Regions from separate parts of the Chryseobacterium sp. FG46 genome, predicted to be linked through region 1. Evidence: riboswitches for the same ligand, from Rfam matches in the RefSeq annotation. Region 1 holds a riboswitch; each other region holds the start of a gene.
What was found. Region 1 has a riboswitch for cobalamin ahead of ACODR7_RS10340 (acyl-CoA thioesterase). Riboswitches for the same ligand answer to the same signal wherever they lie in the genome.
Positions count from the first base shown of each region.

Region 2: it holds a riboswitch for cobalamin, as region 1 does, so the genes downstream of both, ACODR7_RS09605 (TonB-dependent receptor plug domain-containing protein) here and ACODR7_RS10340 (acyl-CoA thioesterase) in region 1, are expected to answer to the same signal.
Region 3: it holds a riboswitch for cobalamin, as region 1 does, so the genes downstream of both, metE (5-methyltetrahydropteroyltriglutamate--homocysteine S-methyltransferase) here and ACODR7_RS10340 (acyl-CoA thioesterase) in region 1, are expected to answer to the same signal.
Region 4: it holds a riboswitch for cobalamin, as region 1 does, so the genes downstream of both, ACODR7_RS06945 (TonB-dependent receptor plug domain-containing protein) here and ACODR7_RS10340 (acyl-CoA thioesterase) in region 1, are expected to answer to the same signal.

Region 1 covers NZ_JBMDJJ010000011.1:83,658-91,174, reverse strand. Annotated here, with positions in the region: gene ACODR7_RS10365 (PaaI family thioesterase) at 1-231, opposite strand, end outside; gene ACODR7_RS10360 (1-acyl-sn-glycerol-3-phosphate acyltransferase) at 302-898, opposite strand; gene ACODR7_RS10355 (PspC domain-containing protein) at 1,214-2,935, opposite strand; gene ACODR7_RS10350 (PadR family transcriptional regulator) at 2,947-3,276, opposite strand; gene ACODR7_RS10345 (HD domain-containing protein) at 3,740-4,330, shown strand; gene ACODR7_RS10340 (acyl-CoA thioesterase) at 4,384-4,767, opposite strand; cobalamin riboswitch at 4,885-5,064, opposite strand; gene ACODR7_RS10335 (hypothetical protein) at 5,098-5,898, opposite strand; gene ACODR7_RS10330 (ATP-binding cassette domain-containing protein) at 5,929-6,591, opposite strand; gene ACODR7_RS10325 (endonuclease MutS2) at 7,010-7,517, opposite strand, start outside.
Region 2 covers NZ_JBMDJJ010000010.1:74,681-82,197, forward strand. Annotated here, with positions in the region: gene ACODR7_RS09595 (hypothetical protein) at 1-613, opposite strand, end outside; gene pafA (alkaline phosphatase PafA) at 716-2,362, shown strand; cobalamin riboswitch at 2,534-2,710, shown strand; gene ACODR7_RS09605 (TonB-dependent receptor plug domain-containing protein) at 2,744-4,585, shown strand; gene ACODR7_RS09610 (YncE family protein) at 4,602-5,672, shown strand; gene ACODR7_RS09615 (CCA tRNA nucleotidyltransferase) at 5,836-7,254, opposite strand; gene ACODR7_RS09620 (nuclear transport factor 2 family protein) at 7,292-7,517, opposite strand, start outside.
Region 3 covers NZ_JBMDJJ010000001.1:327,293-334,809, reverse strand. Annotated here, with positions in the region: gene metE (5-methyltetrahydropteroyltriglutamate--homocysteine S-methyltransferase) at 1-1,994, opposite strand, end outside; cobalamin riboswitch at 2,169-2,354, opposite strand; gene ACODR7_RS01450 (Lrp/AsnC family transcriptional regulator) at 2,550-3,011, shown strand; gene ACODR7_RS01445 (hypothetical protein) at 3,099-3,641, opposite strand; gene ACODR7_RS01440 (VOC family protein) at 3,744-4,112, opposite strand; gene ACODR7_RS01435 (alpha/beta fold hydrolase) at 4,164-5,024, opposite strand; gene ACODR7_RS01430 (bacteriocin-like protein) at 5,294-5,437, shown strand; gene ACODR7_RS01425 (bacteriocin-like protein) at 5,465-5,611, shown strand; tRNA gene ACODR7_RS01420 (tRNA-Ser) at 5,730-5,814, opposite strand; gene ACODR7_RS01415 (S41 family peptidase) at 6,649-7,517, opposite strand, start outside.
Region 4 covers NZ_JBMDJJ010000006.1:189,171-196,687, forward strand. Annotated here, with positions in the region: gene ACODR7_RS06935 (cytochrome-c peroxidase) at 1-913, shown strand, start outside; gene ACODR7_RS06940 (transporter) at 926-1,873, shown strand; cobalamin riboswitch at 1,967-2,153, shown strand; gene ACODR7_RS06945 (TonB-dependent receptor plug domain-containing protein) at 2,263-4,296, shown strand; gene ACODR7_RS06950 (YncE family protein) at 4,293-5,426, shown strand; gene ACODR7_RS06955 (cell surface protein) at 5,441-6,634, shown strand; gene ACODR7_RS06960 (DUF5074 domain-containing protein) at 6,671-7,517, shown strand, end outside.

The DNA.
Region 1 (7,517 bases):
GATAAAAATATTAGACAGGCTTGACCCTAAGGTTTCAGCTAAAACGCAGCTAGCTCCTCCATGCATGATTCCAAACGGCTGATGGGTTCTAGGGAGAACAGGCATTGTGGCTGTAAGGGTTTCGTTTTCAAGATCAATATCGATAAATTTGATTTCAAGGGTTTTGGCAAGAGTTACATCTCCCCAGTTATTGATGAATGCTAATATTTCTTCTTTTGTCTTACCTTTCATTTTTAATAGTTGATAAATGATGATTAATTTTGCTTCTAGCTTCTAGCTTCTAGCTTCTAGCTTCTAGCTTCTAGCTTCTAGCTTCTAGATCGGTTCCCATAATATCGGGATTCCAGTTGGCAGGCACTTTGGGAACAATGTCATTTTTTATATAATAGTCCTGGATTTCCTGTATAATTTCTGAAAAAGGGACTGATGCTATTCTTTCATAGGGAATGGTGTAGCCCAGATAAACAATTTTTCTTTTAAAATCCCCTGCTGCCAGAACAATAGGAACTTTTGCAGCCAAAGCCATGTGATAAAATCCTTTTCTCCATTTGGGTACCCAGCTTCTCGTTCCTTCCGGAGTAATAACAAGACTGAAATCTTCCTTTGAAAACTGGTTGGCTACGAAATTCACAAGGTCGTTTTTCTGGCTCCTGTCGATCCCAATACCTCCAAGCCCTTTTACGATACCTCCATACCAGGCTTTGGTGTGGGCATCTTTAATAATAATCTTTAAAGGTTTTTCCAAAGACCAATAGGCGAAATTTCCTAAAATGTACTCCATATTATGAGTGTGTGGTGCTACCACAAGGATACACCTGTTCAGATTGTTGACATCGCCCTGCAGAACGACTTTCCAACCTAATATTTTTAACATTGCTTTGCCTAACAGCTTTTTCATAAATTTTCTGGATTAAAAACAAAAAAGTATAACCAAACTTTGGTTATACTTTACAAATATATTGAAATATTATCGCTCTTAAAACAAACCGCTAATTAAATCTACGATTTTCATTACGAATTCCATTGCAAATTGTATCATGATAAGGCTGTGTTTTTGATTATTTGGTTATTAAATTTTAGCTTTACGAAATTAAAACTTTTTTTTCACATAATAAACTAAATAGAGATTTATTTTCACTTTTCTGAGAGAAGAAGGGTGTGAATTTCAAACGGTTGCCATCCACTCACACCTTCTACCACTCTCTGAAGTTAATTATTTAGTTTGTATGGAAATTTCGTTTTTACCGTCTTTGATTTTGATGTCCATATCTTTATTTGATTTTTTGATGGTAGACACTGCAGAATCAATTACTTTCTTTGCCTGGTTGTTCGGAACTTTTTTACCGTTTACAATGATGCTGTCTTTGTCATCAGAGTTGTATTCGATACTTGAACCGTTTACCGTGATTTTATTTTTTTCAATTCTGATACCGTTGTTGTCTTCATCCCCATCCTGATCACTGTCATTGATTCCGTCTCCGTCTAAGTCTCCATCCATATTGATGCGGTCTTTTTTCATTGATATAACCACCATTTTCTGAGGAACTACAAGTTCATAATCAAGCCTGTAATCTCTGAATCTGTGCTCATATGGATACTTGATGTAGTTCGGAAGTAATACTTTATTGTTTACCACTTCTACAGGAACTGTCAGCTGGATAGGGAAGTTATATCCTTTTCCTTCTTTTTTGATGATCAGATAAGGAGTTTTAATATCTGGTTTTCTTGTAACATCTACAGAAATATAATCTTCCTCATACACTGATTTTTTATCAGAATAAATATCATTGTCATACGCTTTGAAGCTCTGAGGGATGTTGATCTGTTTTACATCCACATATACGGTATCTGAAGTGGTGTTGATGGCAACATTTTCTACGTCTTCCTTGCTTCCTCTGTAAATCATATCTTTCTTAGCCATGCTTATCCCGAAGTAAGTTCCAAGCCCGATCAAAAGAAGGAATAAACCACCTACAACCCATCCGATATTTCTCAGTTTTGTTTTTGGAGAGAAAATCTTGATGCTTAATAAACTGAAAAGGATTGCTGGGATTAAGCTTCCGATCACCATCATAGCAGCCAGTACTTTATCAAGTCCCTGATCATCCATATAGAATCTGATCTCATTGGCTCCCGGGAAATCCGTATCCATTGCAAAAAGGGCAAATAATACAAATACTCCAATAATGCTGCTTACAGCCATCAGTACGAAGAATCCTCCTACGATATATTTGAAAATATTCCAGACTCCGCTGCTTGCGTTGCTGATATACGGTTTGTTTTCGTTATAGATTTCTCCGACCCTCTGAGTAGATTCATTGGCAAACTGTACCAATTTGTTAGACTCATTCTTAAGATTGTCGAAGTTCATAGGCTTTCCCTGCATTTTCAGGAAATCTGCTGCTGTTTCAGCTTTTGGAAGTACGATCCAAAGGATTACATATAAAAGACCTATTAATGAAGAGGAAATGGCTGCTGTGAAAATTCCTAATACGAAGATTCCCAGCCAGATTGCTCTCATGGTAGTAATATCCATTCCTACATATTGAGCTAAACCTGCACAGACTCCTGCTACTTTTTGTTTTTCCGGATCACGGAACAGCTGCTTTTTATCTGTATAATGAGTTCCTGAATTATTGTTTCTGGCAGATGTTTTTTCAGAAAAATAAGCTTCTTCCTGTTCTTCGATTTTTTCAGGGCTTCCGATCTGTGCGATTACCTTTTCTACATCGGTATCGTTAATCACTTCACGTTTTCCTAAAGAATCTTTGAAAATCTCCACCATTCTTATTTCTATGTCATGCATTACTTCATCAGCCTCAGAAGCATCCAGAGAGCTTCTCAGTGCGTTCAGGTAATCGCTGAGCTTTATATATGCGTGTTCTTCTATGGTAAAAGAAAAACCTGCGAGTCCTATTGAGAGTGTCTTGTTCATAGCTTTGTTTTTTAATTTTGTTGAGTGATTTGGTTTACTGAGGCTGTCAGTTCATTCCATGTATTGAGAAGTTCATCCAGGAAAAGTTTTCCTTTTTCTGTGATCTGATAATATTTTCTGGGTGGTCCTCCGGTAGATTCTTCCCATCTGTAAGAGAGAAACTCTCCGTTTTTAAGTCTTGTAAGAAGAGGGTAGAGGGTCCCTTCCACTACATCCAGTTTTCCTTTTTTCAGTTCGTCAATAAGATCAGAAACATACATTTCGCGGTTATTGATGAGACTTAGAATACAGAATTCCAGAATTCCTTTTCGCATTTGCGCTTTGGTATTTTCGGTATTCATCTTTGATAAGTTTTGTTAATTAGTTATATAATTTTCGAAGTTCGGAACCTAGCTAGTTGTACCTATTTCGATTTTACATTACAAAGATATGTAATTAAAATGGTATTATGCAATACAAAGTAGTGTAATTTTTAAAATAAATTATTTAATATACTGATAATCAAATAAATAATTTTTATTTAAAATTTGTTAGAATTAGATTTGAATGAGAAATGGTGAAAAAAACACTTAAATTTTAAGTAAGAATGAAAGAAATGAAGAGAAAAGAAAAGTAACCAGCTATCATTCATTACTCATTATCTGATTTTGAGGTCCGTATCAGTATTCGTATTTTTGTTAGAAATAAAAACACCTAAATCATTTGTAAAAAGCAAATCTAAAAGTACTTACAAAAGAAAAGATAAATAATAAATGGGTAACCACAGGGTATACTCTTCAGAACAATATAACAGAGAAAAGTAAAATGAAAATTCAGAAAGAGATCGATTTTATTCTTGCAGTGGATGCACTTAAAAATGTACAGCGAAGAAATTATAATGCAGATGATTCCCGAAGAGAGAATACGGCGGAACATTCCTGGCAGATTATCATTCTTGCCCAGATCCTTTATCCGTATGCTAAAAACCGTGCAGATATTGATTTACTGAGGGTGATAAGAATGCTTTCCATTCATGATCTTGTGGAGATTGAAGCCGGAGATACTTTTATTTTTGATGAAAAAGCAATGGTAGGAAAATTTGAAAGAGAGAAAGCTTCAGCCCAAAAAATCTTTGGAATTCTGGATGAGCCTTTGCGTACAGAATTTTTTAACCTGTGGCTTGAGTTTGAAGAAGAGACAACACCGGATGCTATTTTTGCCTGCGGGATCGACAGGATTATGCCGTTTATTTTAAATTCCCATACTACAGGAAAGAGCTGGACGGAAGCAGGAGTAACAGAAAAACAAATCCGAAATATGCTTGAAAATGCTATCAGCAGAGCATCGGATGAAATGGGAGAGGCCTTTGAGCTTCTTTTAAATAAAAGTCTGGAAACGGAAAAAGTGTTGAAATAATTTCAATAAAAATATAATAAATTTCGGGCGGCCAAAGGCCGCCCGAAATTTATTTATAGTATTTGAATTGGTTTTTTGAATTCATCGATGGCTACAAAAGTAAAATCACCTACAATAGCTTTTTCTCTTTCATAGGAATACATCTGTTCAGTGTAAATTTCAACATTCACTTTCATACTGGTTTTTCCCACGTATGAAACTTTCCCGATCAGTTCCACAATGGTTCCGGCAGGAATAGGTTTTTTAAAATCAATCTTATCACTGCTTACGGTTACCACTCTTTTTCTGGCAAAACGGGTTGCTGTGATAAAAGCTACTTCATCCATCAGCTGCATGGCAGTACCTCCAAAAAGGGTATCGTAATGATTGGTTGTGTTAGGGAAAACCGCTTTAAAGATTCTGGTTTCGGATGCTTCAATTCTTTCTTCTGTAGTCATATATCATTATTATAATTAAAGCGATAAGAAATGATTGGAAACAACAGAATAATGACAGGAACTTACAGAATTCCTGAAACAATCCATCAGATCAATACAACTTCAAATCGCGAAAGTTACATGTTTAAGAAAAAGGCAGGTCTCCTGACTTGTAACATCATTTATCTCCTTCCCATGCCTCGCACAGTGGATCTTTGATAAAGACTTCAGTTACTTACAGTTGCGCGACAGTCCGTGATTTTCACACGGTTCCCTTTTAATCTGCAGTGATGCAGAACCAATTTCTGTGATGAATAAGTGTAAAACTTTTCGAATGCAAAAATAATGAATTTATTCCGGATTATGATAAATAATCTGGCTGATTACTCTTCCCTTCTTAATTGTCCAGAGTGTAGTGTATCTGTTTTCTCCTGAACCATTGATCATATAAAGAAAAATATTATCATTGTCAAGAGATGTTACTCCTACGTTCTCAAAATCCATGGTAGGCTGGAACATATTTTTGATAGCTTCTCTTACAAAAACAGATCCTCTTCCGGGTTGCTGCACTCTGATGGATTTGATTTCGGTCATTCCTTCAGGAAGGTCATTTCCAATTCCCCAAGGTTTTACTTTATCAATGGTAAGAATCTTTCCATCCGCATCTTTTTCCTTTTTACGATATCCTGCATTGGAAGGATAAATATCAATCACCACTTTGCTTCTTTGGGCAGTAGGGATTTTAGGATCCGAATTGTCGGTGAAAATAAGGGATCTTCCATTTTTAGATTTAGATGGAGTATAGGCGGGAAGCTGGTCCACATATGCAATACGCCCTTTATTCACCATTCCTTCCTTATCAAGAGTTTCATACCGTACAAAAGGCTTGTCGTCATCCTGTTTTTCCGGATATTTGATCCAGATCCATTCCGTTTCTCCCGGAGCCGGTTTTACATAAACAAATACATCTCCTTTGCGCATACGGATCTTGTCTACAATTTTTCTGTAATCGTCTTTGTGTACACGTACGTTGGCATATCCTTCCTCAGCTTTTACCACTCCAAAAGGAACTTTTGTCTGTGCTTTTACAAAGGTTATAGATAAGATACTGAAAGCAGATAAATAGAATGCTTTGTTTATGAAAGTCATCATGAAATTTTTTTGATCTTCCAAATATATAAATTAAATGCTTTTCGGAAGATAATTATACCGCTGCAGTTCACTTAAATCTTGTATTTGTTTCAGATGACCGTCTGAAAGCAGAAATATACGTTCGGAAATATCCAGAACATCTTTAAAATTATGATCAGAAATAATGAAACCTTTATGTGCTGACTCCCGCAGTATATTTTTCTTTAATTCTTCAGTAACCTTGGGAGAAAGACTATGAAATGGCTCGTCCAGTAAAATAAAATGGGCTTCAGAATAAATAATCATCAGGGTTTCAATAATTCTCTGTTCACCTTTAGAAAGGTTTTTAGGTTTTTCATGGAGGAAAGGCTTTACGAATTCTGAAGTAAAAAGTAGTTCAGTATTCTTTTGATTACAAAAAAGGGGAATCAGGTTTTTGATTTTTACATACCTGGGTAAAAAGAGATCCTGTGGTAAGTAAGCAATTCTGTTTTTTCTATCGGAAATGGTTTTCAGAATAGTGTTGTCATATTTTATAAACTGAGTATCGCCATATTCAGTTCCGAAAATAACTTTTAACAGTGTTGATTTTCCGCTTCCATTTCTGCCCAGTAATCCTATAACTTGCCCTGTTTCACATCCTATATAAATATCCTGCAGAATTTTCCTCTCACTAAAAGATTTTGTTACGCTATCAACATGCAGTCTGCTCATAAAAACAATGTTATAATTTTTACAATAATCCCCGATACTATTGTTCCTGCCCAAAGAAACATCCTTGAAAACCCTGTATTGGCATAAAAGTAATATTCGCTTTTAAACCTTATTTCATACATAAAGTAATGAAGAACAGGTGAAATCAGAAGAAAACTTAATCCAAATGTTTTAATACTGAAGGGAAGCAAAAAATAAATAAGTAATGAAAACAGTAGCGCAGGAATCAGTATTTTTTTATAAAAGATCCAAAGAATAGTAAAGTTTCTCACCATGTTTAATACTTTATGAATTCAAATATATTAAAAACCTTTATACAAGAGAGAATTAAAAGATTCATTAAAAAATAAAATTAAAAGAGAGAACACTGAAAAGTGCTCTCTCTGTATTTGCGTAATTTAATTCTTAGATAGATTAATTAAATTCTCTCCAATTCATCCGCATCAATCGTGGTCTTGAAAGTTCCGTAATTGACAATTACTTTGTTTCTGGAAATTTTCTCAATAGTTCCTACACTGGTACTTCCTGTAATACGAACACGTTGTCCAATCTTCATCCAGACAGCGCGGTCGGTTTTACGTTTTTCTTCCAGCTTTTCATTGGTTTCAGCAATTTTTTCAATCACCTCTTCTTTTTTCAGCTGTTGGGTTATTTTTCTTTTAACAACCTGCAGTCGTTTGGTTTCATCTTTATCAATGCCCAGTTTTCGGAATTTCTCCTGCTCAAGAAGTTTTACAAAATCTTTTACAACATCCTTTCTGGATTTCCCTTTGGTATAGCTGTCGATGAATGCTTCAATCTTATTTCCAAACTGCAGTTTGCGGTGTTCCTCTTCATACAGCTTCTGGAAATTGAACAGTTTCTGCTGAAGCTGGTCATTCAGTTTTTGAAGGTTATCACGCTTATCTTCTACAGACTCTTTTCTT
Region 2 (7,517 bases), on a different contig from region 1:
TCTGTCGGCCATTGGTGAAAAAGAGCATCAGGTTACAATGATCTTTACAATCGAAATCATTATAGTAAAATACATGGATGTTTTCCTCTCTACATATCGATACTAAGTCATCAATAAGCCTCTGTTTGTATGGTAAAGGAAGATTGCAATCAATTCTGGCAGCATAATTTTCTGCATTACTTTTTTTGAAATCCGAACCCACCATCTGAATGAAACGGTGTTCTATATTTTTGAATTCGTCTCTTTCCGGAGCAAAACTTTTGGTGGATTGAATGGTAAAAGGAATGCTGAAATCCAATGATACAGCATTTTCCCGGATTAATAGTTTTTCTATTTCCAATGCAAACTGAAAGTGGAAATCAAAAAGCATATAGTCACCGATATTGATGACGATTTGATTTTCATCGATATTCAGGTGTAAATATGTTCTTTTAAAACCTGATTTTAGCGCTTCCAGCTGATGGACAAAATCATCTGTATTTTCCACCCGTATTCTGGCGGTCAATTCAGCAGGGGTATCGGCATGTCCTCCAAGTCCCGGATAGAATTTGAAAAACTGAAAGTCATATAAATGATCCGGGAATTTGAAATACCAGTATACACCTAAAATCATAAAAGATTGGTTGATAATTGTACAATAATCAAATTTAAGTAAAATTTCACACTTCAAAACTTTCAAAACCCTTAAATTTGTCACCAATAAAAATTTACTTGGATGCTTAGGAACATTTCAATTGCGGCAGCTACTTTATTCTCCGTAGTTACAATCAATGCACAGAAGAACAGAAATACCCAACTTGAAAGACCCAAATTAGTTGTGGGGCTGGTAGTAGACCAGATGCGTTGGGACTATTTATACCGTTTTTATGGTAAGTATGGAAATGATGGTTTCAAAAGACTTTTGAATACAGGATATTCTTTAAATAATGTACATATTCCTTATGTTCCTACCATTACGGCTTTGGGACATACATGTATCTATACGGGATCTGTACCGGCAATTCACGGGATTGCAGGAAACGACTGGACGGATAAAGAAACGGGTAAAGGAGTTTATTGTACTGCAGATGACAGCGTTCAGCCGGTAGGAACTACCAATATAAAAACGGGAAGCCACTCTCCGAAAAATCTTTGGTCTACCACAGTAACTGACGAATTGAGACTGGCAACAAACTTCCAGGGAAAAGTAGTGGGGGTTTCCTTGAAAGACCGTGCTTCCATTCTTCCTGCAGGACACACTCCAAACGGAGCTTTCTGGTTTGATGACAGTACGGGGAATTTCATTACCAGTACATGGTATATGAATGATCTTCCGCAATGGGTAAAATCATTCAATTCTCAGAATCTTCCTGAAAAATTAGTAGCCAATGGCTGGAATACTTTACTTCCAATCAATGAATATACAGAAAGTGCACCGGACAATTCTCCCTGGGAAGGTTTGCTGGGAAGTGCAAAAACACCTACTTTCCCTTACAGTAATTTAGCAAAAGACTATCAGACTAAAAAAGATAACATCCGTTATACGCCTTTCGGAAATACATTGACATTGAAACTGGCAGAAGCTTCTGTAGAAGGTGAAAAACTGGGTGGAGATAATATCACAGACTTTTTAGCCATCAACCTGGCATCTACAGATTATGCAGGCCATAAATTCGGACCAAATTCTATTGAAGTAGAAGATGTTTATATCAGATTAGATCAGGATCTAGCTGAATTTTTTAAGTATCTTGATTCAAAGGTAGGAAAAGGAGAGTATACCGTTTTCCTTTCTGCCGACCATGGTGGAGCACATTCTGTGGGATTCCTTAAAGAACATAAAATCCCGACAGGTTTCTTCGGAGAAGATGCGGAAAAGAATCTGAACCAGAAACTGAAAGAGAAATTTGCGGCAGATAAACTGGTTAATGCCATTGATAACTACCAGGTTTATTTTGACAGAAAAGTATTGGCAGATAATAAGCTTGAGCTGGATGATGTAAGAAACTTTGCTGTAAAAGAAATTGAGAAAGATCCTACCGTTTTATATGCTGTTTCTGTAGACAAAGTTCAGGAGTCAAGCATTCCGGAGCCAATCAAACAAAGAATTATTAATGGCATCAACAGACAGAGAAGTGGAGATATCCAGTTAATTTCTCATGACTCTATGCTTCCGCCATATTCTAAAACAGGAACTACACACAGCGTATGGAATTCTTACGATTCTCATATTCCGTTGATCTTTATGGGATGGGGAGTAAAACAGGGAGAAAGCAATAAGGAATATCATATGACAGATATTGCTCCAACAGTATCTTCTCTATTGAAAATTCAGTTCCCAAGCGGAAATGTAGGAAACCCGATTACCGAAGTTATTGGTAAATAATTAATTAAACGTTATTTCATGATATATAGCTGCTTTCAACTGGAAGCAGCTATTTTATTATTCATTTCCCATCAGATTTTGAATCTGGCGTTTTCCTGAGAAAGGATTCCCGGTCTTAAAAGATACTATCTGTTTCTAATCCCTATTTTTTGGCATATACACATAAAAAACTATCTTTGCAAAAATTTTGGTTTCCAGTATTTTGGAATGAAAAGGGAATCGGGTGTAACTCCCGGACTGTCCCCGCAACTGTAAATCGCAACAAAAGTTTCTGCAAAAAACCACTGTATATAACGGGAAGGTGCAGAATGCGAAAGTCAGGAGACCTGCCAGAGTTGTAATCATAAAAACATATTGCTTTCGGAGGAAAAGTAAAAAGGAATGGATATAAAAAGATCTTTAGTACTGCTTTTTTCATCTTATGGCTGTTTTCTTTTTGGACAAGAGAAGGCCATTGACACTATTTATGTCTTCGACAACCAGATGAACAGGGTGAAGCTTTTTCATCCCGTAAAAACAATTTCCGCAGAAGAGGCCGGGAAAAACTCCAGTAACCTTTCAGAACTCCTGAGATTTCAGTCACAGGTTTATATCAAAGAAAATGGGCGTGGTGCTGTTTCTTCCCCTTCTTTCAGAGGAACTACCGCCCAGCAGACTGCATTTGTATGGAACGGAATTAATATCAATTCTAATTTTTTAGGACAAGGAGATATCAATAATATTGCTTTGTTCGGCTATGATCAGATTGGTATAAAAGCTGGTGGAGGAAGTGTAATCTATGGAAGTGGCGCCATCGGGGGAAGTATTCACCTGAATAATACCCTTGATTTTAATAAAGGTTTCCATGGTTCATTATTTTCAGAAGCCGCTTCTTTTAATACTTATAATAATTTTGTAAAAGGTTCTTACAGCAACGATAAGTTCACTTTTAAAGTTTCTGGCAATCACTCAATAAGTAAAAATGATTATCAGGTTGAGGTGGATAAAAGAAAGACTTACAGTAATGATAACGGACAATATTATAATACGAATATCAATATAGCAACAGCCTATAAAATTGCTCCGCATCATCAGATTTCCTGGATATCAGAATTTTTTAATGGGCAACAACATTATCCTGTTCATTTTGGAGATTTGGAAAACAAAACAAAATATGAAACTCAGAATACCCGAAGTTTACTTTCCTGGGATTGGAGTACTATAAAATTTAGTAACTCATTCAAAACAGCTTATACAGAGGAAAATTTCCAGTACTTTGGTAATATTAACGGTGCTGAAACCAGCGGAGGGGTAGGGAAGAATTATATTCTGAAAAATGATTTTAATTATTTTCTGAATTCAAAGTGGAATGTTAATATTATCGGTGAATTTCAAATTAATAAAGGGAATGGAGCAGGTAGTTCAGGAATTGGAAATATTAACAGAAGTGCAGGATCTATTGCAGGATTACTGCGTTATTTTCCAACAAAAGATTTGCGTTTTGAAGCGGGAATCAAGAAAGATTTTGTAGAAGATATAAGCTCTCCTGTTCTGCTTTCTTTTTCAGGAAAATGGGATATTGTAAAATGGTATGATGCTGAATTCAATTTTTCAAGAAACTTCAGAGCACCATCATTTAACGATTTGTATTGGGCTCAGGGAGGTAATATGAATTTAAAACCGGAAACTTCTTACCAATTTGAATTAAGAAACCACTTTAAAATAGGAGACTTTAAACTTTCCGTCACTCCTTATTACATGAATATCCGGGATATGATCCGATGGTTGAGAACTCCTGCCGGATATTATGGAGCTTCAAATACCAATAGAGTCGAAACATATGGACTGGAATCCCAACTGGAATTTGAGAAAAAACTTGGAAAACATATTTTGAAATCTAATCTTGGATATTCTTATACAAAGTCAACAGATCTTGATATTCAAAAGAAGCTTATGTATGTGCCTCTTCATAAATTTATTGGAAACATAGATTATCAGTATGATTTTGTGAAGGTGTATGTACAAGGGATGTTTAATGGATTAACGTATACAGATTCTAATGAAACCAAGAGTGATGCTTTAGATCCATATTTTGTGATGAATGCCGGTATCAGTACAACTTTCTTTAAAAATTATACACTAGGTTTTAAAATAAATAATATTTTGAATGAAACCTATTATACCATGCTTTCTTATCCATTACCTAAACGAAATTATAGTCTCACTTTAAATATCAATTTTTAAAATAAATTAATTATATATGAATATTAGAAAAATTTTATCTCTTGCATTCGCTTCTATGTTACTTTTCAATGTTTCATGTAGCACAGACAGCAGCTATGAAAGTACTGATGATGGAACGCTTAGATTTGACTCCGGAGTGCTTATCTCCAATGAAGGTGGTTTTACCACTACAACTTCTGAAGTTTCCTTTGTAAGCAATGATCTTACTACAGTATTTAATAAGATCTATGGAATGAGTAATAATAAGGAAGACCTGGGGAAAGTCCTTCAGACTATAGGGTTCAATGGAAACCGTGCTTATCTGGTATGTAATATTCCTAATAAGATTGACATTGTAGACCGTTATACATTCAAGAAACTGACTACTGTAACGGCTAACCTTGATGGTGCAAGATATATTGCTTTTTCAGGAAACCAATATTATGTAACCAACAATAATTTTGATACTCACAAAAGAAAACTTAATATTTATAATATTTCGGATAACTCCTTTGTGAAAAGTATTGATTTTACAAACGCTGCTGAAAAAGTAGTTGAAGCAAGCGGAAGTATCGTTGTTCAGACTGACGGTGTGGGTTACGATGCAAGCTGGAATCCAATTCCGACAGGATATACTGTAACCGTTGTGAATCCGTCTACAAATGTGGTAAGTTATACGGTAAACCTTCCAAACGTGGGAATTATTAAAGACCTTATCTCATATAAAGGAAATGCTTATGTACTGGTTTCAGACAATACAAATTCATTTATCTATAAAATTAATACGGCAAACGGTACTTATGAAACTACCACTTTGACAGCTATACCTAAAGTTCAGAAGCTTAGAGCTGATAATGACAGATTCTATTTTATCACCGATACCAATAAGATATATACAATGGCTGTTGGATCTACAACAGTTCCAACAACTCCTATTACTACAGCTGTAGGGGATGTATATGGATTTAACGTAATCGATGGTAAAATTTTTGCTGCAGATGCAAATTATAGTACAGATGGTAAAGTGAATATTTATAATGCCTCTAACGGTATTTTACTGAAAAACTTTACTGCAGGAATTGGAACAAATGGATTCTATAAAAACTAAATACTACGCTTCGGCGTATATCTTATAATTTTTTATTTTTTCATCATTTGTGTTTTTTTCCGGCCGGTTTCGAAGAAACCGGCCGGCTTTGTTTTATATTTTGAATACGAAAAAGCCCGGCGGGATGGAACATCCCGCCGGGCTTTTTCGTATTTGTATTGAATTAGATTGTCAGTCCCAATTTTTCTGCTTCAGCAATAACAAACTTTGTGGCTTCTTCTTTTTCATTAGGAATTTCACCTTCCAGAATAGCTTCTTTCACTTTCTCTTTCAAGATACCAATTTCGCGGCCAGGCTTAAGGTTAAACATTTCCATAATCTCTTCTCCGGTGATGGGCGGCTGGAAATTTCTTACCTGATCCTTTTCTTCTACTTCTTTGATTTTTACCGCTACATATTCAAAGTTTCTTTTGAATTTCTCCTGCTTTTTAGAATTTTTAGTGGTAATATCTGCCTTACAAAGCGTAAAAAGATCTTCCAGATTTTCTCCGGCATCAAATAAAAGCCTTCTCAACGCAGAATCTGAAGCATCATCAGTAATCAAAGCAATTGGTCTTGATGAAAGTTTTACCATTTTCTGCACATATTTCATATCACTTCCCAAAGGTAATTTTAATCTTTGAAAAAGCGTTTTTACCATTTTTGAACCCAAAAATTCATGTCCGTGAAATGTCCATCCCGTTCCCTCTACAAACTTTTTTGTAGGAGCTTTTCCAATGTCATGAAGAAGGGCAGACCAGCGAAGCCAAAGATTATCGGTATTCACAGAAATATTATCTACAACTTCCAGGGTGTGATAAAAGTTGTCCTTATGGGTTTGTCCTTCTACTTCTTCTACGCCTTTCAGTTCGATTAATTCAGGAATAATCAGTTTCATAAGACCGGTTTGTTCCATCAATCTCAGTCCGATAGATGGTTTTTCAGAAAGCATGATTTTATTGAATTCCACCATGATTCTTTCCATAGAAACAATCTTGATTCTTTCTGCTTCCTGCTGGATAGCTTTCAGAGAGTCTTCCTCGATTTTAAAATTTAAAGTAGAAGCAAAACGCACTGCTCTCATCATCCTCAACGGATCATCAGAATAGGTTTGCGCCGGTTCTAAAGGGGTTCTTAAAATCTCTTTTTCAAGATCTCCGATTCCGTTAAACGGATCAATCAGTTCTCCGAAATTATTTTTATTTAAAGAAATAGCCATCGCATTGATGGTAAAATCTCTTCTTTTCTGGTCATCTTCAAGACTTCCGCCTTCCACTTCCGGCTTCCGGCTGTTTTCTGTATAGCTTTCCTTTCTTGCTCCCACAAACTCAAGTTCAAGTTCTTTATACTTGATCATGGCCGTGCCGTAAGTTTTGAATACCGAAACCTTTAATTTAGGATCTATATCCTGAGCTACGTTCTGAGCAAGCTCAATACCGCTTTGTTCCGTTACAAAATCTATATCCGTAGAAGCTTTTCTGTTCATCAGAAGGTCTCGTACATAACCGCCCACAATGTATACGGACTGGTTATTCCTTTCTGCTGCTTCAGAAATGATTTTAAATAGTTTTAAATTCTTATTTTGATTAAGATTAATTTTCATCGTTAATAATAGTGACAATTTCTACGTATGTTACCCATTAATCATAATGAGCATACATTCTACTAATTTTTCCCTCTTCATTAAAAAACATGACTTCAACAGCATGTTTATCCATAATCGACTTATAAAATAATGCTGCCGAATCTACTCCCGCGGTGGAATGTATCAGATCAAAATGAAGATCCGGAAATTTATCCAATGCCTTTCTCCAGTATTCATGAACTGCCTCTTTTCCTTTTAAAGAACTTTCTTTACCGCCGGTA
Region 3 (7,517 bases), on a different contig from region 1:
ATATTTTCAATAATATCATTGAATTCTGAATAGCACATATGCGTATGGATCTGGGTAGCATCTTCCACTCCGCTTGCTGAAATTCTGAAAGCTTCTACAGCCCATTTCAGATAGTACTGCCAGTCGGTTTTTCTTAATGGAAGACCTTCTCTTATGGCAGGCTCATCAATCTGAATAATTCTGATTCCTGCTTTTTCCAGATCTACCACCTCGTCACGAATAGCCAAAGCAATCTGCTTACATGTTTCTGAGCGGGGCTGGTCATCACGGACAAAAGACCACTGCAAAATGGTAACCGGGCCTGTCAACATTCCTTTCACCCATTTTTCAGTCTGGGATTGGGCATATTGGGACCAATAAACCGTCATAGGAGCCGGGCGGGAAACGTCACCGAAGATCACCGGAGGTTTTACACAGCGGCTTCCGTAGCTTTGTACCCATCCGTTTTTGGTGAATACAAATCCTTCCAACTGTTCTCCGAAGTATTCTACCATGTCGTTACGCTCAAATTCTCCGTGAACCAGTACATCGATACCAATTTCTTCCTGCCAGCCGATTGTTCTCTGAGTTTCCTCTTTCAGTAAAGTATCATACTGTTCTGCGGTCAGTTCCCCTTTTTTGAATTTCGCTCTCCAGCTTCTTACCTCTGTGGTTTGCGGGAATGACCCTATTGTAGTGGTTGGGAATAAAGGAAGCTGCAATACTTCCTGCTGCTTTTTTTTACGGATTTTGAAAGGGTTTATTCTCTGAGCATCTTTTTCAGAAACAGCATTTGCTCTTTGCTTTACCTGGTGATTATGAATAAGAGAAGAAGTTCTTCTGCTTTCAATTGCTTTTTTATTTTCTTCAAATGCTTTAAGAATCTGTTCATTTTCTGTTCCGGAAGCAAGTTCTTTAAGTGTTACGACTTCTTTTACTTTTTGTTTAGCAAAAGCCAGCCAGCTTTTAATTTCCGGGTTAAGATGGGTTTCAAAATCCAGATCACAAGGTGAATGAAGCAATGAACATGATGGAGCGATCAAAATCCTTTCAGATCCTAATTTTTCAACAGCTTTTGTAATGAAAGACAGCGACTTTTCATAATCATTTTTCCAGATATTCCGGCCATCAATTACCCCTAATGAAAGGCATAAATTTTCCGGAATACTATTCAGAATATCATCCAGTTGTTCAGGATTTCTCACCAGATCAACATGCAATGTATTCACAGGAAGTGAAACGGCAAGTGATGCATTATCTTTTAATCCGTCGAAATAAGTGGCTACAATAAATTTCAGTTTTGGGAATCGTTTTCTGATTTCGGCATACACAAAAAGGTAAGTTTCTTTGGCTTTTTCTGTTAAATCCAAGGCTAAAAAAGGTTCATCAAACTGAATCCATTCCGCACCCTGATCCTGAAGTTTGGTTAAAATCTCCGTATAGACCGGAAGAAGATTTTTCGCCAGATCCAGTTTATCAAATCCTTCTTCTTTTTCTTTTCCCAATAACAGATAAGAAACCAGTCCGATAATCACCGGTTTTGCATTGATTCCCGCTTGTTTTGCTCCTGCAAATTCATTGAAAATTTTATCTGAACTCAGCTTAAACTGTTGGTTATTATAAAATTCCGGAACGATATAGTGATAATTGGTATCGAACCACTTGGTCATTTCCATTGCGGTGATGTCCAGTCCGTCTTTCTGATATCCTCTTGCCATTGCAAAATAAAGATCAAGCTCAGTATTGTTTTTTTTAAGCACTACTTCATGATACCGTGTTGGAATTGCTCCTACTACAAGGCTCATATCCAATACCTGATCATAGTATGAAAAATCATTACACGGGATAAGGTCTATTCCGGCTTCTTTCTGGATATTCCAGTTTTGGGTACAGATAGTTCTTCCGGTGTTCAGAAGCTCTTCCAGAAGGATTTTACCTGACCAATACTGCTCGCAGGCTTTTTTGAGTTCTCTTTTGCTACCAATACGCGGATAGCCAAGGATGTGAGTTTGCATTTTTTTAAACTTTTTAGTTAAACTTATTGTGAAAGTCCCTTAAAATGCTTCGTTATGTTTTTGCGGAGAAAATTTCAGGAAATAATGACATAGCAGGCAATGCATTTCCAATTGAGAGAAAATACATATCTGATATACCATCTGTATGACCCAAAAGCTTCAGCCCGCGAAAGCATTGTCAATTCAGTAAAGGCAGGTCTCCTGACTTGTAACAGTTTCCGTCATCCTTCCCGTTTTTGGCAGTGGATATGCAAGGACAGAAACTTTTGGCATGTTACTTACAGTTGCGCGACAGCTCGTGATTTGCACACGATTCCCTATTAATCTACCTTAAGTAAAACCTTTCCTGTTTGATGAAGTATCTGCAAAGAACTGTACTTTTACCTTTAACAAAGATTATCAGTAAAAGTTTTTAATTTTGTGTAAAATTAGCAATACCGAATAAAAATACAATTCATAATAAATAATTAAGCAAATTAAACTTTTAAAAATAAAAATAGAAGCATATAATTCTTTACATTTGACTGTTTTAATCATTTAAAAGAATAATATTCTGTGGAACAACTCGATGATAAGGATTTACAGCTGCTCAGGCTGCTCCAGAAAAATGCTAAACTGACTGTTAAGGAACTTGCGAAAGAAGTGAACCTCTCTACCTCTCCGGTTTTTGAAAGGGTAAAAAGGCTTGAACAGGAAGGTTTTGTTAAAAGGTATGCAGCCATTCTTGATGCTGAAAAACTGAACCGCGGTTTTACGGTTTTCTGCCAGATCAAGCTCAAAATTCATGACCGGTCTGTAGGTTATGATTTTGTAAAAGAGATTTTAGAAATTGAAGAAGTTGCCGAATGTTACAATATTTCCGGAGATTTTGATTTCCTTCTGAAAGTTCAGGTAAGAGATATGAAACATTATCAGGATTTTGTATTTAACAAGCTGGGATCTGTAGATTCTATAGGCAGCACTCACAGTACTTTTGTGATGGCTGAGGTAAAAAACAACTATGGATTAACAATATAATTAAATTTATAACTAGGGCTTCATTATAAGAATAAAAAAACCGCCAGATAATGACGGATCTTATGTTGTTTTGAAGCCTCTCATCGGTTAATTAGCTGCCGGATCAATCATTTCTTCTGTAAGTCCTAATGATTTTAAAAGGTTTTTGCTGTCGAAAAATAATGTTGCATAATGTTTTCCTTTTTTAAAAACCAGTTTTGATCCATCTGGAAATTCATTGTCTGCTGCTAATTTTTGTGTTTTGGCATTGTACTTCCTGAACTTCGTTTTACTGTCCTGTAATGTACTTTTATTCAGAACAAGACCAAAAGGAAGTCCCTCAACAATTACAGGTTTATTATCTGAAGCAACAAAAAACATCTCATTCACAGTATTGTTTTTTCCCAAGCTGCAATAAAGTTCCAGCCCTGTTTTAATGGGCCATTTGGCATATTTCTCTTCATTGGCATCTTCATAAAAGATGGCTTTTACATTCAACTCTTTTGAGATTTTATCAGGAGCTTGCGGGAATATAAATTCTGAATTTCTATCCAATAAAGAACCCAAAGCGGCTGTTTTTTGTGAAAATACAGTCACACTTACTACCAGAAAAAATACGGTTACAATAAAATTGAATGGTTTTGTCTGCATGAGAATATTTTAAAATTTTAAGGATTTGATGGTTAAAGGTATTAAAATTTTGGATACAGCCCCATTTTAAGCAATTTTTATACATCGTATTTCTGTTTTTCACTATTTTCTTTCCTGTAAATTGAATACGGTACCGGCAGGATCGGTAATCCAGTGCATATTTTCAGGAAGTTCTTCAATTTCGTCACAGGTTTCCCTACCGTTTGACAGCAGATATTGTGTAGCGGCTTCTACATCGGGTACGGTGAGCTGAAGCCATGTTTCAGAATGGGTGTAATTGTCTACACAATCCAGCCATATAATATTATGTCCAAATTTTACTTCATGCGTTCTGGAAACAGTGGGATTTTGTATTGGTTTTTCCTCAACCTCCAATTTTAAAATATCCCGGTAAAAAGCAACTGTTTTTACGTATTTATTTTTGGGAATTTTTATAGCAATATTAATTCCTGCTTCAAATTTTGTATTCATTTTGTAGATTTTGAACGTTATAAATAGATTTCAATCCTCTAATGGCATTAATTATTTCAAAAAAGCATTCAGATAGTTTAGAATCATTGCCGTCTGCATCATTAGGCTCACGTGGGTTTGCCCCGGAGCAATAGCCAACTGAGATTTTGGCATTGCGCCCATGTCTGCAAAAACGTCACCACCCAATAATTTATAGGTTTTTGTAAGTTCTGTTTTATCCAGGCCATCATTATCACCAGCTATGATTAAAACCGGTACAGGAATTTTAGAAATATTACCATCACCAAGGTCAAAAGGCTGTCCGGCAGAAGCTATCATCTGCTCCAGAAATTTTGTCCATTTTGTTTTATCAGGTGCTACAGCATTGTAGGCGGTATGCATAGGGCTGTTTGTAAAGAGTTCAGGCTTCATTCCTTCAAGGGCTTTATTCACTTCAGGCAGCCAGCCTTGGGTTTTGTAGGTTGATGAAATAATAACCAGTTTGCTCAGTTTTTCCGGACTTTGTATAGCCATCTGATAGGCCACTTCTCCTCCAAAACTGTAGCCTGCAACATCTGCTTTATCAATTTTCAGATAGTCCATTACCTTTGTTACATCACTGGCCAAAGTAGCATGTGATAATTTCCTTTCGGAAAAAGGAGTATGTCCATGTCCCTGTAATTCAAGTGCAATTACTTTTCTGTTTTTAGACAATTCCGGAATCAGCTCCCCCCAATTCATATCGATTGTCATGAAGGCACCATGTAACAATACAAGAGGTTTTCCTTTGCCATAGACTTCATAGTAGACTTTGATGCCATTAACAGGTGCATAACCGCTTTCAGCAGGTTTTATTTTTTGCCCATATACCTGAGAGTTAGCAAGAATAATAATAAAGAACAATACTGCTGAGAATTTGAATAAACTTTTCATAATATCAGATTTAGTGGATGAATGTTAAGTCAAAGTTACCAACCCAATCGGAAAAAGGACTTGTCACAGGACAAGATTTTATGGAAATGAGAAAACTCTTTGGGAAGCCGTTTCAAAGCTTACACAAAAAAAAATAATTTTACTTAACTCTATAAAACAAACATAAAATATACTACAATTAAAAAAATAAAATAAATATTTTTACAATAATTCTACAATAGTTGATAAAATTTTATTAATTTCGAATTAAGCTAAACGTAAAAATTATTATGAAAAATTTAAAGAAAATCGAAAGACAGGAATTGAAAACAATTAAGGGAGGAATTGACTGCAGAGGCGGTCAGCTATGTTTAATTGGTGGTAAGTGGCAATGTATGCCTTACGACGGATGTGGTGGTGGAAACCAGCCTTAATTTTAAGTTTAACACATTTACTTGACTATGAAAAATTCTAAAAAAATTTCAAGAGACCAATTGAAAAGTATTAACGGCGGAGCAGCAACCTGCTCTGAAGCGTGTTGTCCACCCCCGGAAATCAAAAGATGCCCTTGGGTGTATTGTGTAGCGCCATGTGAGATTTTAAGCTAAGAGAAGAGTCTATTCTCAATACTAAGTCCTGTAATTTTGCAAATTGCAGGGCTTTTTATTGCTAGTTACTGCTGTAAAAATAAAAACCCTTAAATCAATTGATTTAAGGGTTTCTTTGCGGAGAGTGAGGGATTCGAACCCCCGGACCTGTTACAGTCAACAGTTTTCAAGACTGCCGCAATCGACCACTCTGCCAACTCTCCTTTAACTCCGGTAATACCGTTGTTTTCAGTGGTGCAAATATAGAAAGTTTTTTATTACTGACAAAATATTTCTTCAATAAAATTCGGATTTCCGGAGTTTTAAAGAGACAGTTCTGTTCTCAACAAAAGAAAACATGAATATTAAGAACTCAACATCAAACATTTAGATTCACGCATGAAACATTTCTAGTTCATTATTTTTTTTAAAATAATTTTATATAGCATCAGTTACGAAGGTCAAAAACATCTTCCTCCCTATTCGGATCATTTACATTAGCATATAATCTCATATTATTACCCGCTAAACCAATTGGATCTCTACTAATAAAAGGCCACTATTGCTATCATAATATCTGAAATGGTTATAATTAAGACCATCCGTTTCTATATCTTCATATTGCCTCAGCTGTCTGAAGGGAATAAATATTTATTTTTAAGTTTTTCAGATTCCCCTAAGTATCATAACCTGTGCTCCAAATCAGCTTCCCTTCTTCATTATAAGCCTATACTGCCCTTCCGATATAACCAGAAATAATACTATAACTCTCTCCTTTTACAATTTTGTCACATGAAACATACGAATTTCGCTCATAGATCCATGTAACTATATTTTTAACAGGTTGTTTACCTAAAAGGATATTTTTTAATTGATTGGGTCTCAGATTTTCTTAAGCCTGAAACTGATCTATTAAAACCATTCAGAATGGATTAAGAAATAAAATATAGTTAAGATTAATCATATTGATTTTTAAGCTTAAAGCGAAGTAACATTACTACTTTCGCATCTTAATACGGCCTGAATGTTTCAAAAAATAAACGTTCAAACAAATTCATTTATTGTTTTCTAAGTTCTGCTACTTTTTTCAGATAAACATCGGTCTGGTCAAGAAATTCCTGATCGGTCTGCTGTATTGTAATGTGAGGAATAATTCCTTGTCCTCTTTTCTGATCAGGAAGATTTTGTGCATCCTGAATAACGTGAACAATAGAAAATCCCGTCTGGATTCCGGTATTGGGAAGCTCATACACCAATGGAAGATGACCATTATGTTCATAGTAGCCTCCTACCGTTTCTTTTCCGATCACAACAGCGTTGGTATAGGATTTAATAAGGGAAGCAAGGTGTGACGCAGCAGAAGCTACTCTTTGATCTACAAGCAGATAAAGCTGCCCTTTAAAAGTTCTTTCATTAGGCATAACGGAAGGATTCTTATCATCTGCCCAATAATATTTCCCCTGAACACTTTTAGGGTAAAGCTGTTTCAGATAGGCATTCAGCCCATGTTTATCCTGAACTCCATTAGAGAGAAAAAGTGGTGTTATAATCAGCTTTTCCTCCAAAGGAACTTCATTGAATCGGGTATAAGCATAGTGACTATCACGGAAAGGTCTTTGTGTAAGATAGGAAAACACTTTTTCATAAAGAGCTCCTGTGCCTCCCGTATTTCCTCTGAGATCAATGATCAGATTCTGTATTTTTTCCTGTTCCAGAGTATCCATCATCTGATCAAGAAAAACACTGAATTTTTTATAGGCAGGGTCTTCTTTTCCGGTGGCAAAATCAAATCCTCTCAAAGATAATCTGTAAATTCCTTCTTCTTTACTGAAACTATATTTTTCAGACATCAGCTTTTTGTCAAAGACAAGCGAATATCTTGATTCCTGAAGTTTCTTAAAATTTTCCAAGGGTATTCCCGCCAGAG
Region 4 (7,517 bases), on a different contig from region 1:
AATGACGTTTGATGTTACCGGAAATCCTGTTACAGTAAATGGAGTAGCTCTTGGAAAAAAACTGTTTTATGAAGGAAAGCTGTCCAGAAACAATACTATTTCCTGCGGGTTCTGTCACATTCAGGAATATGCATTTACCCACCACGGCCATAATGTAAGCCATGGGATAGATGATAGATTAGGAATAAGAAATGCACCGCCTATTCAGAATATGGCTTTTCTCAAAAATTATACATGGGACGGGGTAAGTCATAATCTGGATGAAAGATCTCTGGTTCCTATTACTACAGATTTTGAAATGGACAGCTCTCTTCCTGAAGCAGTAGGAAAACTGAATAGTGATGCGAACTACAAAAAAATGTTTAAAGCAGCATTTGGTGATGAAAAGATCACTGGAGACCGTATTCTTAAGGCTATTTCTCAGTTTATGGCAACATTGATATCGGCAGATTCCAAATATGATCAGATGATGAAAGGAACGCTATCTTTCACGGCTGAAGAAACACAGGGAATGTCCCTTTTCCGGAATAAATGTGCATCATGTCATTCAGGAGAATTGTTTACCGATGAGAGCTACCGAAATTCAGGAATGTATTACAACGCCCAGTTCGATGACAGAGGAAGATACAGGGTTACTTTAGATTGGAATGACAACATGAAATTCAGAGTTCCCAGCTTAAGAAATGTAGAATATACCGCACCTTATATGCATGACGGAAGATTTTACACCTTAGAGGCGGTACTTAATTTCTATTCAGACAATGTTGAAAATCATCCAAATCTTGATCCTCTTTTAAAACAGAATGGGCATACTGGTATTCCCATGACGGGTCAGGATAAACAATATATTATAGCTTTTCTGAAAACACTATCAGATAAGAGCTTTATATCCAATCCAAAATTTGCAGAATAATTTATAGAAGACATGAAGAAGATTATAATAATCATAAGTTTGATCCTGTTGAGTCAGTATCAGGCGAAGACCATTAGAGACAGTGCATATATTGCCCCGGAAACCTTTAGTAGATTCAATTTTGATGATGATTGTGATGCCTGTGGCTGTGCGGCAGGAAACGGATCTTCCGGCTTTGAATCTTTGCTGAATCCACAGTTTGTAGGAATCAAATACTTTGCCCAGCATTACAAAGCCAAAGAAAACTTATTTGTAAAAGATCTTACACAGGATCAATATTTTAATACCCTGCAGCTTTGGGGAAAAATTCCACTGACTAAGAAACTGAGTGTTTACGCAAGTCTGCCATTCCATTTTCATGAAAAGAAAACCATGCAGGGAGATATTAAAATCAATGGAATAGGGGATCTTAATCTGATGGGAATTTACCAGCTGATGAGTTCCAAAGATAATTTCCATCATCTGAGCGGAGGTTTGGGCGTGAAAATTCCTTTAGGGAAATTTGATGAAAAAGGAACATCCGGTGTCAATCCAAGTTTTCAGCTGGGAACCGGAAGCTGGGATTATCAGGCGGCTTTGAATTATAAATTTCAGAAAAATAAAGTAGCCGTATTGGTCAATACAGACTATACAATCAAAACAGAGAATAAGAAAAATTACCGTTTTGGAAACCAGTGGAATTATGCTGCAACAGGTTTTTATCAGGTTGCGGGGAATGAAAAGTCTATTTTTTCTGTAAAAACAGGAGTTCAGGGAGAAGTATATGCCCAGAATAAACAATTTGATGAAGCATTGCCTAACACTGCCGGGAGCGCTTTGTACGGAAAACTGGGATTTGAAGCTTCTTATAAAAAGCTGAGCCTGGGAAGTGAAATGATGCTTCCCATGTATACTCATCTGGCAGGAGGAGATATTGAAGCCAAATCAAGATTCAGTATTTTCCTTAATATTGGAATTTAAAGGGGAAACCCCTAATGAAATTATGCTAAAGCTCCTTCGGGAGCTTTAATTGTTTATAAATCATGATTTTAATTGGGGATTAGGAATAATTATTTATCTTTGCCGGAATTTGGTGAGCCGTAAAAAGCTCTTAAAAGGGAATCCGGTGAAAATCCGGAACAGACCCGCTGCTGTAAGCTCCGCACCAAAGTTTTTGAAAAATATATCCACTGTTTTTAAGAATGGGAAGGATTTCAAAAATGGAGTAAGTCAGAAGACCTGCCAGAAAATAATCGTTTGACGCTTTCGTGGAATAAAGCTTAGGACATCAATGATTCTGTGCAGTGACAGCTGTGCTTTGTCGTTGTATTCTTATACCCATTAGCGTCTTCATTACCCTAAATGAGCTAATGGCGGCAAAACTAACTACTTCTGCAATTTATAAAGCTGTTTTCACAATATTAGTGTTAACATCTCAACTTGTGTTTTCCCAAACTAAGAAAAAAGACAGTCTTCAGGAAGAGACCATTAAAGGAATCAATCTTTACAAAAAGAATTTTAAAGAAATTATTCCTGCACAAACCCTGCAGGGAGAACAGCTGGAAAGACTAAACAGTCATTCTGTGGCAGATGCACTGCGGTATTTTTCGGGAGTGCAGATTAAAGACTACGGCGGATTGGGTGGTTTGAAAACTATTAATATCCGAAGTATGGGAAGCCAGCATGTAGGTGTTTTCTATGACGGAATTCAATTGGGAAATGCCCAAAACGGACTGGTGGATCTGGGAAGATATTCCTTGGATGATCTTGAAGAAATATCATTGTATAACGGGCAAAAAAGCGAAATTTTTCAGCCGGCAAAAGACTTCGGATCTTCAGGATCTATTTATTTACAGCCTAAAACTCCTGTGTTTAAAGGAACAAGAAAAACCAATCTTGTGATAAGAGTCAAAAGTGCTTCCATAGATCTCTTTAATCCTTCATTCCGGTTGGAACAGAAGATTTCAGACAGGATTTCTGCCAGCTTCAGCGGAGAATTTATGCAAAGTGACGGAATTTACAGATTCCGGTATGCGAAGAAATATCCGGACGGCCAGCAGGCTTATGATACTATCGCAAAAAGACAGGATTCAGACATCAAAGCAAAACGTTTTGAAACTTCTTTATATGGAACTTTAAATAACGGAAGCTGGAATATCCGTGGTTACGGTTATATTTCAGACCGTGGAATGCCGGCACCTATTGTGAATGGCCGTTTCGGAGGAAGGGGAGCGAGACTTTCTGATGAAAATTATTTCGTACAGGCCAATCTGAGGAAAAAACTGTTCCCGAAATTTGAAACCCAGCTGAAAGCAAAATTTGCTTACGATTACACCCATTTCATGGATACGGTTCGTTCGCAGTCTATTATTCATACCGATAATACCTATATACAGCGGGAACTCTACCTTTCCTCATCCAATATCTATTCTATTACGCCCAATTGGGATATCAGCCTGAGTGGTGATTTTCAGTATAATAATCTGGATGCCAATCTGGATAACTTTTCTTATCCTACGCGTTACACTACATTGGTAGCATTGGCAACAACCTATCAGTGGAACAGGTTTAAAATTCTGGGAAGCCTTTTAGGAACCTTTACTTTTGAAGAAGTAAGAAAAAATAAAAGACCGGGAGATGCCAGAGAGTGGACACCTGCGGTATTTATGAGCTATCAGCCGGAGATCATTCCGGAGCTTACTCTCAGGGCTTTCTATAAAAGGATTTTCCGGCTTCCAACCTTCAATGATCTGTATTATACCAATATCGGAAATACCTACCTGAAACCGGAATTCACCAATCAATATGATATAGGATTTACTTATCAGAAAAATTATACCAACCGTTTCTTTAAAACATTTTATGCTAAAGCAGACGGTTACTACAATAAAGTACAGGATAAAATTGTAGCCGCTCCTAACGGAAGTATGTTCCGTTGGCTGATGATGAACCTTGGATTGGTTGAAATTATTGGAGCCGATGTAAATGTACAGACTGAACTTCAGCTGGGAAAAGTAACCCTTCGACCTTTGCTTTCTTATACGTACCAAAGTGCAAGAGATATAAGTGATCCGGAAGATACTTTCTATCGCAATCAGATACCTTACACGCCATGGCATAGCGGATCTTTCAGTCTGATGGCCGATTATAAAGACTGGAGTTTCAATTACAGTGCGATGTACGTAGGAGAAAGGTATGATGTGAATCAGGATAATATTCAGTACAATTATGTGCAGCCTTGGTATACTCACGATCTGTCTGTTCAGAAAAAATTCAACTGGGCGAATCATCAATTCAAAGTAAGCCTTGAGGCGAATAATATTTTCAATCAATACTATGATGTGGTCATCAATTATCCGATGCCCGGAAGAAACTTTAAACTTATTCTAAACTTCACCTTATGAGAAAACTAAACTTTTATTTTTTATTTCTGGTCTTAGCTTTTCTTACATCTTGCCGTACAGATGATATCATAGTCCGTCAGGAAGTGGTAGAAGGACTTCCCTCAGAAAATACAGCCATAAAAGGCTTCTACATGCTGAATGAAGGGAATATGGGAAGCAATAAATGTACCCTGGATTTTTTTGATTATACCAAAGGAACTTATTACCGGAATATTTACGCAGAAATCAATCCGAATGTGGTAAAAGAACTGGGAGATGTAGGAAATGATATCAAAGTGTACGGAAGCAAACTCTATATCGTTGTCAATGTTTCCAATAAAATTGAAGTGCTGGATGCCAAAACGGCGAAACGTATTACTTCTATTCCATTGCAAAACTGCAGATATCTAGCTTTCAAAAATGGGAAAGCTTATGCCAGCAGCTATGCCGGCCCTGTAGCCATTAACCCCAAAGCCCCTAAAGGAAAAGTTGTGGAAATTGATACCACTTCTCTTTCTATCCAACGTGAAGTGGTTGTAGGATATCAGCCGGAAGAAATGGAAATTGTGGGTAATCAGTTGTTTGTGGCCAACTCCGGAGGATATAAAGCTCCCGATTATGACAATACTGTTTCGGTAATTGATCTGAATACTTTTACAGAGCTCAAAAAAATAAATGTAGCGATTAATCTTCACCATATTAAAAAAGATAATTACGGTGATTTGTACGTAACCTCAAGAGGAGATTATTATAACGTTCCTTCCAGCCTTTATTTGATAGATGCAGCCACAGGAACTGTGAAAAAAGATTTTCACCTCTCCGTAAGTGAAATGACAATCGTGAATGATCAACTCTATTTCTATGGAAATGAATTCAATTACAATACCCACAGTTACAAAAAAACATTTGGAATCATTGATGTGAAGACAGAACAGATCATCGCCAACAGAATTTTTGATAAAGAATATGAAGATGCCATTAAAACACCTTACGGAATTGCCGTAAATCCCATCACAGAAGATATCTACATGACAGATGCCAGAAATTATGTATCCATGGGATTTGTGTATTGCTTTGATAAAAACGGACACTTTAAATGGAAAACCGAAGGCGGAAATATACCTGCCCACTTCGCTTTTTTATACAAATAACCCAACTTTAAGAAATGAACAGAAATAGCTTTACTTATTTGAAAATCGGATTTCTATCCTGCTTCCTTGTAGGAGTGATAGCCTGTAAACATGATGATGAAAATGAATTTACATTTAACGGACTTGATGATTCCTATACCATTGAACGTTTAAAGGTTTTGAGTATTCCTACCAATGCCTCAGGATCGGTTACATGGAGTATTAATGATTCTATTATCTCTCAGAATTCAGAACTTGAATTCATCAGTCCTACCGCAGATGCTTATCCTTTGACTTTAAAGATTAACAATAAAGGAAACGAGCAGGTTTTTCATTCTAAAATAATCGTTACCAAAGAAAAAACACCTTACAGTAAATATATTTCTAAAGTATTGGAGTTCCGTCCTGCTGTAGGGCAGTTCATGAACGAAATTCCGGAATATCTACCTGGAAATACTGCTGCAAATATGCTTCAGAAAGCCAATGAATCTTTAGTGGGAGGTAATTCTACTATGATCAGCTTGGGAGGATATGGCGGATATGTAGTGTTCGGTTTTGATCATACGATTCCCAATTTAAACGGACGTGATTTTAAAGTACTGGGAAATGCATTCTTTGGGAATGATGCTGCTGATCAACGCTCAGGATCTTGTGAACCGGGAATTATTATGGTGGCCTATGACAGAAACAAAAACGGAAAACCGGATAATGATGAATGGTACGAAATTGCAGGCAGTGAATATTTCAAAAATGCTACACTTAAAGACTACAGCATAACTTATCATAAACCTAACGAAAATAAAACACCTGTACCCGGAACTGAATTCTGGCAGACTGATGTGGAATATATCAAGTGGAGTGACAATCTGGGAAACCAGGGGTTCAAAACAAAAAATACCTTTCACGCCCAGAGCTATTATCCTTTATGGTTTACAGATCCTTCCTACAGCTTTTCCGGAACCAGACTTGCGAATAATTTTTACGATCAGAACGGTGACGGATCGTATTGGGTAGGAAAATCATATGAGTTTGGATATGCTGATAATGCTCCGAACAATGATGATGCCTCCAATATTGATATTTCATGGGCGGTAGACAGAAACGGAAAATACGTAAAACTTCCGGGCGTCGATTTTATGAAAATATATACAGGAGTCAATCAGGAAGCCGGCTGGCTGGGAGAAGTTTCCACTGAAGTGGCGGGAGCTTACGATTTACATTTCAAATAATAATTCAATTATACAATCTATTTAAATTAATAAAAAATGAAAAAGTTTTATCTTTTTATGATGCTTTTTCTGTTTGCATGCGTATCAAATGCACAGATAAAAGTTCAGGGTGTACCCCGAAATGATATTTCAGGGATCAGCAAGCTTAATACCACTACTATCAGTTTTTCTGATATCCAGTATTGGGTAGGATCGGGAACCAATCAGGCTGCTTTTGTAGTACAGTGGAACGACGGTAAAAACCCGGATGCTATGGTTTGGGGATTCAAATGGAACGGAAATGCTACCGGGGAAGACATGCTGAAAGCTATTGCTAAAGCAGATCACAGATTATATACCCTGCTTTATCAGGGAACACAGTTTGGATCAGCAGTCGGAGGAATTGGATTTGATCTGAACGGTCAGGGGACCAATGCTCTGATAAAAAGCGGAAATGCCACTTATCCTTTATATCCGGTGAATGGTTTTGTCAATACTACGGCTTATGATTTTGACAGCTACACGATAGTAGATGCCGCGAACGATCATTGGCAGTCTGGCTGGACTGTGAACGGATACTGGGCGTACTGGGTGAAAAATCCGGCAGATGCTGATTTCGGATATTCCAGTGTTGGTGCTTCCTCCCGTGCATTGGAAAATGGTTCCTGGGATGTATGGAACTTTAATGTAGGATTTAATGTAACACCTGTTTCTTCTACCATTACTCCCGTTTCTCCATTTGTAGCTTCTACAAACTATACCAATGGATATTTTATGGTGAACGAAGAATGGTTTGGTCATACCAATGGTTCTGTAAATTTCATTGACAATAACGGTCAGATCAATTACCGTGTCTACAGTAATGCGAACAATAACCAGGCTTTCGGTGCCACTACACAGTACG